4 regions of the Microcoleus sp. MOSTC5 genome follow, and region 2 is predicted to be linked to each of the others. Evidence: riboswitches for the same ligand, from Rfam matches in the RefSeq annotation. Region 2 holds a riboswitch; each other region holds the start of a gene.
The links. A riboswitch is a leader RNA that binds a small molecule or an ion and turns the genes downstream of it on or off. The one in region 2 is predicted to bind cobalamin.
Positions count from the first base shown of each region.

Region 1: another riboswitch for cobalamin. It lies ahead of QUA54_RS11615 (DUF1636 domain-containing protein); the one in region 2 lies ahead of cobG (precorrin-3B synthase).
Region 3: another riboswitch for cobalamin. It lies ahead of QUA54_RS05965 (CbtB-domain containing protein); the one in region 2 lies ahead of cobG (precorrin-3B synthase).
Region 4: another riboswitch for cobalamin. It lies ahead of QUA54_RS16210 (hypothetical protein); the one in region 2 lies ahead of cobG (precorrin-3B synthase).

Region 1 is NZ_JAUBRK010000017.1:67,726-71,019, forward strand. It holds gene QUA54_RS11610 (serine/threonine-protein kinase) at 1-1,639, opposite strand, end outside; cobalamin riboswitch at 1,774-1,920, shown strand; gene QUA54_RS11615 (DUF1636 domain-containing protein) at 1,943-2,353, shown strand; gene cobW (cobalamin biosynthesis protein CobW) at 2,543-3,294, shown strand, end outside.
Region 2 is NZ_JAUBRK010000035.1:10,653-13,946, forward strand. It holds gene cbiE (precorrin-6y C5,15-methyltransferase (decarboxylating) subunit CbiE) at 1-425, opposite strand, end outside; gene QUA54_RS19650 (GNAT family N-acetyltransferase) at 446-943, opposite strand; gene QUA54_RS19655 (hypothetical protein) at 1,111-1,515, opposite strand; adenosylcobalamin-variant (AdoCbl-variant) riboswitch at 1,720-1,799, shown strand; gene cobG (precorrin-3B synthase) at 1,842-3,293, shown strand.
Region 3 is NZ_JAUBRK010000008.1:115,573-118,866, forward strand. It holds gene QUA54_RS05955 (vitamin K epoxide reductase family protein) at 1-173, shown strand, start outside; gene QUA54_RS05960 (hypothetical protein) at 243-1,433, opposite strand; gene QUA54_RS05965 (CbtB-domain containing protein) at 1,580-1,777, opposite strand; cobalamin riboswitch at 1,796-1,938, opposite strand; gene QUA54_RS05970 (Nramp family divalent metal transporter) at 2,107-3,294, shown strand, end outside.
Region 4 is NZ_JAUBRK010000026.1:63,034-66,327, reverse strand. It holds gene QUA54_RS16220 (ABC transporter substrate-binding protein) at 1-577, shown strand, start outside; gene QUA54_RS16215 (Uma2 family endonuclease) at 785-1,363, shown strand; cobalamin riboswitch at 1,402-1,546, shown strand; gene QUA54_RS16210 (hypothetical protein) at 1,665-2,105, shown strand; gene QUA54_RS16205 (methyltransferase domain-containing protein) at 2,125-2,991, shown strand; gene QUA54_RS16200 (ABC transporter ATP-binding protein) at 3,107-3,294, shown strand, end outside.

The DNA of each region.
Region 1 (3,294 bases), on a different contig from region 2:
CTGCATTGAAAGCCTCATCGAATATCATTGCCACGAAAGAAAACAATGCAAACAATGCAAATAATAAAAATTGCCCGATAATAGCAATAATCATAGCCAAATTCCTATTCATCATACTTCCAAGTGCAGCTCCACATAAACTAAAGAATATCAGCGCAATTACCATCCCTATCGAGGCAGCAATTGATAGAATTGTATTGTTCGATAGGGGTAAATTACGAATAACTTCAGTAACAACAGACAAAACGAAAAAATATAAAATTAATCCTATTAGCGATCCTAATACTCCTCCTACCCAAGTTTTTTTATTTCCATGTGATTCTGCTAAGAGTGTGATTTCAGCAACTGCAAATCCATAGACTAAGCTCATAATAATACCCAAAGCAATGTCATAGTTGCTGCCCATACTAAATAGAAAGCCGAATAACACCAACCAGCAGATCAAAATCAGGTTGCCCTTAGACAATAAAGTAGTTAGTTTTGGTATAGGAAGGAGAGCTGTTGTGACTTTAATTTTGAGTTGATAAGTGTCGGGTTCGGAATTTGTATGGAAGATTATATAGCGCTCATAAGCTTGACTTGCCAACAATTGTTTGGTATCAACTAGGATTTTGACATCAAAATTATTGCTCTCAAATTTCTGCGGCTCAAACGAGATCCAAGGGTGATCGTAAGGTGTATGCGGCGGATCATTCGGATGCGGCGCGACTTCCCATCTGCCACAAAGCATTGTATCGGGAATTGGGTTGCTAATTGCGATGGTTTGTGTTATTGTTTCTCCATATTCTGTAGCGGCAAATTCCAGCGTATCGCGCTCAATTCTCACTTTCGGCAAGCTGCTGACATCCAAAGATTCTAGTGCAGCTAAAGCATCAGCAGCCGACTGATATCTATCTTGAATTCTCGGCGCTACCATCCTTTCCAGCCAATTCATCCAACCTTGCTGCAACGGCGGTACTAAATGCCGAAAATGAATGCCATAATTAGCATCAATTAAATTACCAACATCCGCAGATTTTGTCCCAGTTAACAAACAAATCAGCGTTATCCCCAAGCCGTAAAGATCCGAGGCTTTGGTTAATTCTCGGTTGAACATTTGTTCCGGTGGCATGAATCCCATCGTGCCTTTGACGACGCTGCTGGCGGCGATGTTTCCGCCTCCCAAGCGTGCAAAACCGAAGTCTACTAGGTAAACATTTAAGTCTTCGTCTATTAACAAGTTTTCCGGTTTGATGTCGCGGTGAATTACGGGCGGTTTTTGCGATTGCAGGTAAGCTAAAATCTCTAAAGTGGCGATCGCAATTTGCTTGATATCCGGCGGCGCAAAAGTCCGCGCGACAGCAGATTCGGCATTTTTGTATTCTTGCACCATGCAGAAACCGCTGTCAGTTTGAAAAGAATCGAGATAGCGGGGAATGCCCGGAAAATCCAGATTTTGCAGCACTTTGATTTCCTGTTCGTAAGCTTCGTATTCTGCCCAGCTAGCACCTAACTGGGCAAATTGAAATTGCTTAATTACAACGGATTTTTTTGTGTTAATTTTTGTGGCAAGATAGGTGACGCGGCCGCCCAAACTGTTGTATCCGAGTTCGCGACTTATTTGATAGCCATGTTTGGAAAAGTCTGCAAAAGCGTTCATAGGTAATTACTATGGTTGGTAGTAAGGACTTTAGTCCTGAAGCCGTTATCTTATAAGGACTAAAGTCCTTACTACGAACGAAACGATCGCTCCTACAAACATAACTTTTTTGAAAAAAGGCGGCAAGTGTGATAGGATTTGATTTCGCGATCGGTTCTAGCGAGGAGCAGCCGCTAGAGGAAACGGGGAAAGTTCGGTGCAAGTCCGGCGCTGTCCCGCAACTGTAATGAAACTCTTGTGGTTTCTCAAGTCAGAATGCCCGCCGATATCTAACTCACTTTTGAACGCATCTGCGAGGTACGGATGATGGATGGAATTAACACGGCTGTACGCACCAAGCACAGTCTGTTTGTTTGCACTGCTTGCGCTAGTGTTTGGAAAAACGGCAAGCGCGAAGGTAAAAGCGGCGGTCAACAATTTATGGAAGATTTATCGAAACTCGCTAAAGATTGGGAGTTTTCTGATAAATTTGAGATTCAAGAAGTTGAGTGCATGAGTGCTTGCAGTCACTCTTGTGCGGTGTCATTTGCTGCTGTTGGAAAGTACACTTATCTATTTGGCGATTTACCAGCAAATGAGTCGGAAAGCGTCGAGGCGGTACTCGAATGCGCGGGTCAATACTATGCCAAACCGGACGGTTTTTTGCCTTGGTCTGAGCGTCCTCAAGCTCTGAAAAAAGGCGTTTTAGCAAAGATTCCACCACTACCAAATTAGATAGGTTTGTAGTAAGGACTTTAGTTTTTCCCTTTCGTTCCTAGGCTTTGCCTGGTAACGCATACGCAAAGGCTCTGCCTCGTATTAAAAGCGCTCCTTTATTCCAGCGAGGCAGAGCCTCTAGATCGGTATTCCCAGGCTCTGCTTGGGAACGAAATATCCCATCACCAAATAAGCACAAAATTATCAATGCACAAAATTCCTGTTACTGTCATCACTGGTTTTCTCGGTAGTGGCAAAACTACCTTAATTCGCCACTTATTGCAAAATAATCAAGGTCGCCGCATTGCTGTTCTGGTTAACGAATTTGGCGAAATCGGAATTGACGGAGAACTGCTGCGCGATTGCCAAGTTTGCGACGAAGAAGAAAATGTCAGCAGCAATATTGTAGAACTAACAAATGGTTGTCTTTGCTGCACTGTTCAAGAGGAGTTCTTGCCGACTATGCAGGAATTGTTGAAGCGCAGAGAACAAATTGATTGTATCTTAATTGAGACTTCTGGCCTCGCACTTCCTAAACCTTTAATTCAAGCTTTTCGCTGGCCGGAAATTCGCACGGGTGCTACTGTAGACGGTGTTGTTGCTGTTGTCGATTGCGAAGCTGTTGCTAGCGGTACTTTTGTCGGTGATATCGATGCTTTGATGGCACAGCGGCAGGCTGATTCTAGTTTAGATCACGAAACTCCGATCGAGGAATTGTTTGAAGACCAGTTAGCCTGTGCCGATATGGTACTTTTAACGAAGGTCGATCGCGTAGATGCGGAAACTCACAAGAAAGTCCAAAGCTGGTTGCAGCAAGAATTGCGTCCGAGTGTAAAAATTGTGCCCTGCAAAGGTGGCGACATTAACCCCGATGTGCTACTGGGATTTAATGCGGCGGTTGAGGATGATTTGGAGTCTCGCCCGAGTCACCACGATGCCGAGGAGGAACACGAACACGA
Region 2 (3,294 bases):
GCCCCCGGCGACAAAGCAAGGGCGATCGATGCGATCGGGCGATTTGTCAAACTGAAAGTCTCAACATCCGCCAAAGCCCAGCCCAGACGGGCGCAAGCAAGACTAAAAGCCGATGCAGCGGGAATTACAGTCATTTCCGAAATAGGAATCTGGCGCGACAGCGTGACGCCTATACCGTGACACATCGGATCGCCGCTGGCTAGCACGCACACAGGCTGTCCCCGGCGGCGGATGATTTCATCGACTGTTGCTTGTATCGGCGAAGCCCAGACCAATTGTTCGCGGGTGTCGTCCGTTGGTAGCATTGCTAGGTGACGGGCACCGCCGACAACGACTTGAGATCGATCGAGTAGGGAACGGGCGATCGCACTCAATCCCGAAAGTCCGTCTTCGCCAATCCCCACCACCGAAAGCCATTTGTGCATTGAATCCTTACTGCTAATTACTACTTATCGATTCTAAAGAATAATATCGGATTTCCATTCATAATTCTTTCTTCTACTTGCCTCATTCCAAGTCTTTCTGCGACTTTAAGCGACTCAATGTTTGGGCGATCGCAGCTTGCGACAATATAGTCCAAGCCAAGTTCATTAAAACCATACTCCAATATTTTGGTTGATGCTTCAGTAGCATATCCTTTTTTAAGTGCTTTCGGCAGCAGTGCGTAAAGCAACTGCGGCTGTGCTTCTTCAAAAAAATACCACAAACCAACAAATCCAATAGTTTCTAGATCGTTCTTTGTCTCGATAAACCACAAACCGAATTTCTTTTCTTCAAAAAGCTTTTTGTTCTCGGCCAGCATTTCTTCCACTTGTTGCAGCGACAATATTTCGCCGTCACATAGATATCTCCTCACATAAAAATTAGTCAATATTCCGTGGAGCGTGTTGAGGTCGCTCTCTACAATCGGTTTCAACACCAATCTCTGAGTTTCAAGTATCATGCGAATTATTTTTCTCAGGTTCAATAACGATCGCACCTATCAATATTAGTCCAGGACGCACAGGTAGTCATAAACCGGTTTTTTTTACAATACTTGGTTATCGCGCGCAGATAAGGCAAAAAACCCGGTTTCTGCAGGTTTTGCGTAACTCTAATTAACAAACAGCGCTAAACCACCGTAATCACTCGATAGTTGTAACTTTCCTTGACTACCAAACCATCTTTCCAATAGCCGATCGAAATTTGGTTGCTTTTGGAATCAATGATTTGACCTTCAACTTTAACGGTGTAATCATTGTACCAATTGGAAATTACTACAAAATCATAATTTTTATCGGCTGAAACAGCGATGTCTTGACTAATTAATTTTGATTCTCGAAACTCAACTAACATTTCTTGAAAAAAGATTTCTCTTCCTTGGCGGCAGTTTTCTTTGCCGCTAGTAATCGTACCATCTCCTTCAATCATCACAGTGTCATCCGAGTAGTATTTTTCCAAAGCTACTGATGTTTGGAATGTCTCAACAAGGTGATTGATATCTGCGAGTTTGATTTGCAATTCTTCAATTGTCATAAATAACGCGATCGCAGGTTTTATAGCCGAAGTTAGAAGTCGCGCACTCTTAGAGTGATTTTGACTTCGATTATAGATTATAAAAAATTGTTTAGGGATCAGCAAGACAATAAAACGAATTTCCCCCCTAACAGGCGAGCTCGCCCGGAGATTTGTTAAGAAACTCGATCGATCTGGCTGATGCCGATCGACTTGTGATAGATTTCTTAAACCTGAAAGCGGGAAAGTCCGGTGCAATTCCGGCGCTGTGCCGCAACTGTCAAAGTCAGAATGCCGATTTCAGGAGTTTACTTTAGATTCCCTGCGTCGCACGGGGAGGAGTTTCTTTGTTAGCTTTGAGTGAATTGCCGACTTGTCCTGGTTTATTTTACGGTTCCCGCGCCCGAGACGGAATATTATCGAGAATGCGGATTCCGGGGGGAATTTTAAACGCGCAGCAGTGTCGGACGATCGCGGATTTGGTCGATCGATACAGTACCGGTTGTTTGCAAGTAACGAATCGGGCGAATTTGCAAATTCGAGACTTGAATTCGCCAGTTTCTGATGAACTTTGGCAAGATTTGCTGGAATTGGGATTGGCATCTAGCCGCGTTGAAGTTGACCCGATTCGCAATATTATGGCAAGTCCGACAGCAGGGATCGATCGACAGCAACTACTCGATACTCGCCCGCTAGTAAAAGCTTGGGATGATTACCTGCAAACGCATCCCGAATTGTCGGAACTTTCGCCTAAGTTCAGTATTGGCTTTGACGGGGGGGAATCGGTTTCGATTCGCGATTTACGCAACGATATTTTATTAGCTGCTGAAGGGCGATCGGCAAAATCAGAAATCGTTTTTCGGCTGCATTTAAACGGCGAGACAGGAATTTTAATCCAAGAATCGCAATGTATTTCAGTATTAGCCGCCCTCGCTAGCACCTATCTTGAATACACAAAAAATCGGTCTCGAATTGATGGCAAAAAACCGCGTTTGCGTCACCTGCTGGCAGATTGGGGCGCTGAAATTTATTTAGAAAGGGTAGAGAGGAATTTACCGTTTGTAGTGCAGCGAAGATCGATCGCCTCATCTGAAAAATCCATCCCCAATCACCGACATCTCGGCATTTATCCTCAGCAACAGTCCGGTTTCTCCTACATGGGAATTGCACTGCCCCTAGGTAGGCTAGAATCAAAACAACTGCGGAATTTGGCAAATTTAGCCCAAAATCTAGCCAGCGGTACCCTGAGACTTACGCCGTGGCAAAATCTGTTGATTTCTGACATCCCCAACTCCCAGCTTTTTGAGGTAAAACAGCAAGTTGCCGATTTGGGATTGCACTCATCGGCGACTCGCCTAGATTCGTGCTTGGTGGCTTGTGCCGGCAGCAGCGGCTGTGCGTCGGCGGCGACAGATACTCAAAGTCACGCCTTAGCAATGGCGAGGGATTTAGCGCAAAAATTGACGATCGACCTGCCGATTAACATTCATTTCAGCGGTTGCGAAAAGTCCTGCGCCCAGCACCGGCCAATTGATATCACGCTGGTAGGAATTCAGATTGAGCGAGGACACGAGGCGATCGAAGGTTACAAGATTTATGCGGGTAGAAAAGATTTGCCCTTCGGGCGACCAATTTTTCCGGCGGTTAGTGCCGCCGAGATGCCCGGTGCGATCGAGCGAATGTTGCAGGTATATCAGCGGTTTCGAGAGCCTTTGGAGTCATTTGGTGAGTTTGTCGATCGGCAGGCGATCGACCAATTGCAGGAGTTTTTGAACACCGAAAATGGGAATTTAAAGTGAA
Region 3 (3,294 bases), on a different contig from region 2:
AAGGGAAAAATGCTCGGCGCGATCTTTGCGAAGCTGCGAAGATTGAGGGGACTCCTACTTGGGAAATTAATGGTAAGTTTTACCAAGGGGAAAAATCTTTGCAGGAGTTAGCTGATTTATCAGGTTATCAGGGCTCTCGCGAATTTAAAGAGCTCTCAAATCAGGAACGTTGACAAGAGTGATTTCTGGCGATCGACTTAATCATAGTCGATCGCACTTAAATTAAATTATCCGAAATCCGGTTAAATGCGCCCTACTCTCAGCCGCAGCCCAAGCAAACGGCGCTGCAATCCAAATCCGATCGCCATCCCCGCGATTACAATGCCTGTAAAGTAAGCTAAAACAGTCAACCGCACTGAAAGAGGAGGCGCGACTCCCTCAACTTCAATACTTTGTAAAACCTGGAATGGTGAAAACTGACGGGCCCCGTTGGGTTGGGGAGAAACTTCTACCTCTACTTTGTGAGGTGCGCCATCAAAAAACTGCTCTTGCCATATCAGTTTTCCGGCTGCATCCGGGACACCTTTGTAGGCAAAAGCAATCCAATCATTTTCGAGTTGGGTGACTTTAACATTGAACAATACATCTGTGACTGGCTGATTTGTTTTGGTATCGGTGACTTGAACTTGTAAATTAGCAGCTTTCCCTACTGTCGCACTAACATCTCCAGAAAGTCGCACCTGTAAACCCTGAGATTGCACAATGGGGCTAGTTTTTTCTGTCGGTTTAGATTCTGTCATGTGAGACATTGGCATCGACATCTCAGACTGGGCAATTTCAGCACTGACATTAACATATAACAAGGTAGCGATCGCAATTATTATCGCCCCACTTAACAGCAATCGCACTCTTTCAGGCGCTATTTCTCCTGCTTGGATTTTGGGCTTTCCTCCAATCGCCAAGCCGCCACCTAGCCCAACAACCAACAAAATCACAGCTAAAATCCCAAAATTGCGATACTTCACCCCGTTTTCCGGCACGGATAGTGTTAAAGTTTGCTGAATAGGAGTAAAAGCATTTTCTGCGATCGGAGTCACCTTTGCTAACAATTGATAATTTCCCCTAATGGGCAGCATTTGCTGGATTTGTAACTCACCTTTAGCTGCAACAGCCTCTATATCCAGCAACTTTGTTCCCTCCACGATCGGAAAATCGGTGGTAAACCAATGATTTTTAGGCGGAGTTAAAATTGTCAAACTAATTCGAGCATTCTCTAAGGGAATCCCCACCGCATCTAAAGCTTGCAGCTTTAACGACACTGGAGATAAAGGTGTAGTTGCCTCGGCTTCAAAGGGTAAAATCTGGCTGATTGGGGGTTCAGAAGTCAGTCGCACAGTTGATTGTGGAGACTGCGAAAACCCAACCCAACCATAGAAAAAGATACTCATCATGCAGACAGCACTGATGAGCGCAGAAAACTTTAATTTTGACATTTTAATTCTGGACTTTTAAGGAATCTCGCGCGGGGTGGGGGGCGGGTTTATTTAACCTGTCTGCACTGTGAGAAAGCTCGCAGGTTTACCCGCCCCAACAGATTAAACGAATCGCAGTGCAATATCTCAAATAAAAACAATCTTGTCTAGTGACAACTAACCATCAAAGTGTGGTGGCGCAGAGAGTGTACCTTGTTATGGACGGCGGGATAGGTTGTAAAGTAAACAGTCCAGACAGTCAAAGCGAATAGGGAGATGTAGAGCGTCGCTTGCACGGGTGTTGAAAGCGTCAACCGTGCCGTTTGTTGCCAAACCGAAGAAGAAGAAGATTGAGTAGTCATCATGTACCTCGCAGATGAATAAAGTAAATTTGGGTGTCGGCGGGCATCCTGACTTGGAGAACTTGTCTCCTTCACAGTTGCGGGACAGTGCCGGACTTACACCGAACTTTCCCCGTTACCTCTGGTGGCTGTTCCTCACCAGAACCGATTTGATATTCAGAGCATATCACACATTCTGTTGCTGCATTCACATTACCTGGAGTGTTAGATAAAAAATACACAACTTCATATTTCTTGCAACTTTGGCGCATTTTGAGCCATACGACTGATGAAATTTAACGGAATTTGTGAGATTATGAAAACAATATGAAAATAATTTAACAATAAAACCAATGACTCCCCCGGAAAACAGACCCAGCCTTCCTGAAGTCCACCGCAGCATCCCGGTTCCCAACAGTAAAGGTTTCTGGCGTAAAATGCTGGCCTACGCAGGGCCTGGATATTTGGTTTCAGTGGGTTACATGGACCCGGGAAACTGGGCGACTGACTTAGCGGGGGGAGCAAAGTTTGGCTATGCGCTATTAAGTGTGATTTTGCTATCTAATTTGATGGCAATTTTGCTGCAATCACTCTGCGTGCGTTTGGGAGTGGCAACGGGACGAGATTTGGCACAAGCTTGTCGAGATTATTTCAGTCCGCGAGTCAGTTTTGTGCTGTGGATACTTTGTGAAATTGCTATTTCGGCTTGCGATTTAGCGGAACTTGTTGGAAGTGCGATCGGACTGCAATTGCTATTTGGCATTCCCTTAGTTTGGGGAGTGTGCATCACTGCGCTAGATGTAATAATGGTGTTATTTTTACAAGGAAAAGGCTTTCGTTATATCGAAGCTTTGGTGATTACGATTATTGCAATTATTGGCGGTTGCTTTATAGCCGAAATGATTTTTGCCAAACCAGATGCCGGAGGAGTTTTACTCGGTTATGTTCCCAACCTAGAGATTTTGCAAAATCAGGCAATGCTTTATATTGCGGTTGGTATTTTAGGGGCAACTGTGATGCCCCACAATCTCTACCTGCATTCGTCGATCGTGCAAACTCGCTCTTGGGAAGAAACTGCTGATAAAAAATGGGAAGCAATTAAATTTGGCACAGTTGATTCTACCGTAGCGCTATCAATAGCTTTGTTTATTAATTCCGCAATTCTGATATTGTCTGCTGCCAGCTTTCACTTTTCCGGCTATCAAGAAGTAGCAGAAATTCAAGATGCTTACAAACTGCTTTCTCCAGTGCTGGGTGTGGGTTCTGCCAGTGCAATTTTTGCGTTTGCTTTATTGGCTTCGGGGCAGAATTCAACTTTGACTGCAACTCTTGCAGGACAGATTGTGATGGAAGGGTTTCTAAATTTTCGACTGCGACCTTGGTTGCGGCGCTTGCTGACTCGACTGATTGCAATTGTACCGGCTTTGATCACAATTATCTTGTTTGGTGAAGGCAGTACAACTAATTTACTGGTTTTCAGTCAAGTGATTCTTAGTTTGCAATTACCCTTTGCAGTAATTCCCTTGGTAATGTTTACCTCA
Region 4 (3,294 bases), on a different contig from region 2:
TGTGGCCTCTCTTACTGCTGCTGGAGGCAAATTAGTTCCGACTGTTTGCGACTTTTCAATCCCTTCTTTTAATCCCGAAAGTGCGATCGCCGATGCTGTCAGCAAAGGTGCACAAGGATTGATGGTAGCACCCCACGTCGATCGCATTGACCGTGCGATTTCTCTGGCTCGCATTAATCGAGGCAAATTGCCACTCTACGGCAGCACCACAATGTACACCATTCAAACATTAAAAGACGGACAAAGCGACGTTAACGGCTTAGTATTGCCCGTTCCCTGGCATCCTGAAACTAATCCCGGTAGCCGTTTCCCAGAAAATTCCCGCCAGCGTTGGGGAGGAATTGTGAATTGGCGAACAGCAACGAGTTTTGATGCGACTCAAGCTGTCATCGCTGGCTTGCGGCAAAGCAATACGCGGGAAGGATTGCAACAAGCACTCCGAAATGCGAGTTTTTCAACACTAGGAGCCAGCGAGGATGTGAAGTTTTTGCCCACGGGCGATCGGGCGGGTAAGCCGATTTTAGTGCAAGTTAAACAAGGAGGAAGCACTGGTTATAACTTTGTCCCGCTGCGGTAAGTTGGTTAAGTGCGATCGCACTCCCATCTTGCACATTCTCAACAGCCTTTCAGGGGTGGGATCTCCTGCCCACCCCACCTGAAAATTCCCTCTTTGTGGAACAGGCATCTTGCCTGTTTATTAGCATGATTAAAATCTACTTTTCTGTTGAATTAGCAAAATTTTTAATATAAACTAAAATGAGTAGATTAAAGGAGAGCGTTGTATATGATCGCGCCAGTTGAAACCAAAACCTACACGGCTGAGGAATATCTAGAATTGGAAATCAATTCTCAGGAGCGGCATGAATTTATCAATGGGGAGATTGTTCTGATGGCTGGCGGCACACCGGATCACAATGAAATTACCACTAATTTAGTTGTTGCGCTGAAACTGGCGTTAAAAGGGAAACCATATCGGACTTTTAGTTCGGATCAGCGGCTGTGGATTCCCCAGCTTAATAATTATACTTACCCGGATGTGATGGTGGTTGCGAAACCGATCGAGCTGCAATCTGGACGGACGGATACAATTACCAATCCTCTGCTGATTGCTGAGGTGCTGTCTAAAGGTACTAAAGCTTATGACCGCGATGAAAAGTTTGCTGCCTATCGCAGTATTCCTAGTTTTCAGGAGTATTTATTAATCGATCAATATCGGCTACGGGTGGAGCAATATTCTAAAACTGATGCGAATAAGTGGATTTTTTCGGAATATAGCTGTATGGGCGATCGGCTCAGTTTAACATCTGTTGCTGTGGAAATTTCGCTGGCCGATTTGTATGAAAATATTGAGTTTGGTGAATAGGCGGACAGTTTTTTGTCAAATATCCCAAATAGTGGTAATATTCCGGTATATCGATCGGCTCTGATGAAAAACAGCCATCAGACGCAAGGGGGAAAGTTCGGTGCGAATCCGGCGCTGTCCCGCAACTGTAATGAGATCATTGCATCTCTGAGTCAGGATGCCCGCCGATTTGTTTACCTGTTGTTTTTCATCTGCGAGGTATAGATGATGGTGAGTTCAATATTTTTACAAATAATCTGCTGTTGTGCTCCGTTTCCCGATCGACAATAACGAAATTTTAGGCAGCGGGAAACTAAAAAAAATGCGAATCGAAGATAGTGTTTGGCAGGGTAGTTTTGGCTACTGGCAAAACTTGTTTATTCACCAGAATATTTTGTCGATCGGACATACTGCTTGGAATGGCTTTTTGCATCGAGGACGAGGCTTGGTTGCTTGCAAAATCAATACTCCCATTAACGGTTCTGTGAATTGGAGCGTAGATACTATCAAGTACGATCTGCACTTTATTTCCCAATTGTATGCAACTGCTTATTTGCAACAACTAGAAGTAGAGGAAAATACTGTTTCAAATCTGCTCCAAATCATTGCTAGCTACGAGCCCAAGGAAGCAATTATATTTTTGTCGATCGCCAACGGTCAGATTGATATCAATTTGTTGCAAAATTTGGCAATTTCTCCTGTTGAGTGCTATGAACAGGTATGCAAGCGCTGGGAAGAATTTCAACTCTGCCCGAAATCTTAAAACTTACTAAATTTTCCGAATGTCGAAGCCAAAATCAATCGAAATTTCCAAGGTAACTCGCTACCAAAATGCAGCGCTTAATTACTATTTGGGCCTGACAGATTCGCCCTACCTTCACTACGGCTATTGGGAAACCCTACCTGTGCCCGCTGACGAACTAACGATCGCCCGATTGCGCATCGCTCAGCAAGCTTATACTGTAAAACTGTTGGATGCGATCCCCAAAGGCACTCATACGATACTGGATGTGGGCTGCGGGATTGGCGGAAATGCGGCTTATTTGCTCGATCGAGGTTTTGCAGTGGAAGGGCTCGCACCCGATCCGTTCCAACAACAGCGCTTTCTTAAGTGTACGGGCGATCGGGCAATCTTCCACCTCACGAGGTTTGAAGACTTCAAAGCAACCCATTTCTACGATCTTATTCTCTTTAGCGAAAGTAGCCAGTATATGTCGGCTGTTGATATTGCTAACGGTGCCGCCAAAATCCTCAATCAGGGTGGCTACGTGCTGCTTGCCGATATGCTGCGTTCTGATGCTAATTATAAAGAGGGAATGTTCTCTAATTGTCATGTTGTTACGGAACTTCATGCAGCATTAAAGCAGGCTGGATTCACTTTAGTGAAAACTGAGGATATTTCCGCTCATATTGTACCGACAATCGATTTGTATGTCGATACTTTCCGCAGGTATGGACTGAATACGATGATCTATGTTGCAGATTTAATTGCGATCGCAGTTCCCCCCGTCCACACATTCCTGCGCTGGATATTTCGTCGCTGGTTCAAAAAGCTGGTTATTGAAGGATTGGAGGCGAGCCAACTTTTTGAGCAACATCTCTGTTATGAAATTCAACTTTGGCAGTTGTCAAAAACAGATGAAAACTGACACAAATACAAGGGAAATTGGGAATCTGTAATCGGTAATTGGAGGCAGAGCCTCCCGGTATTTATTCCCAGGCAGAGCCTGGGAACAAGGCTATAAAAAATAAAAAATAACGAATATGTCTGAATGGATTCTCGAATTCGATCGCACTTCCTACTCATATCCCTGCGGTTCGCGAGTGGCAATTCAGCGTTTAAACCTCAAAGTCCCCGCCGGGAAACGCTGCGGGCTGATCGGTCAAAACGGCTGTGGCAAAACTACCTTTTTCCTGTTAGCAAATGGCTTATATCAACCGCAACATGGCTT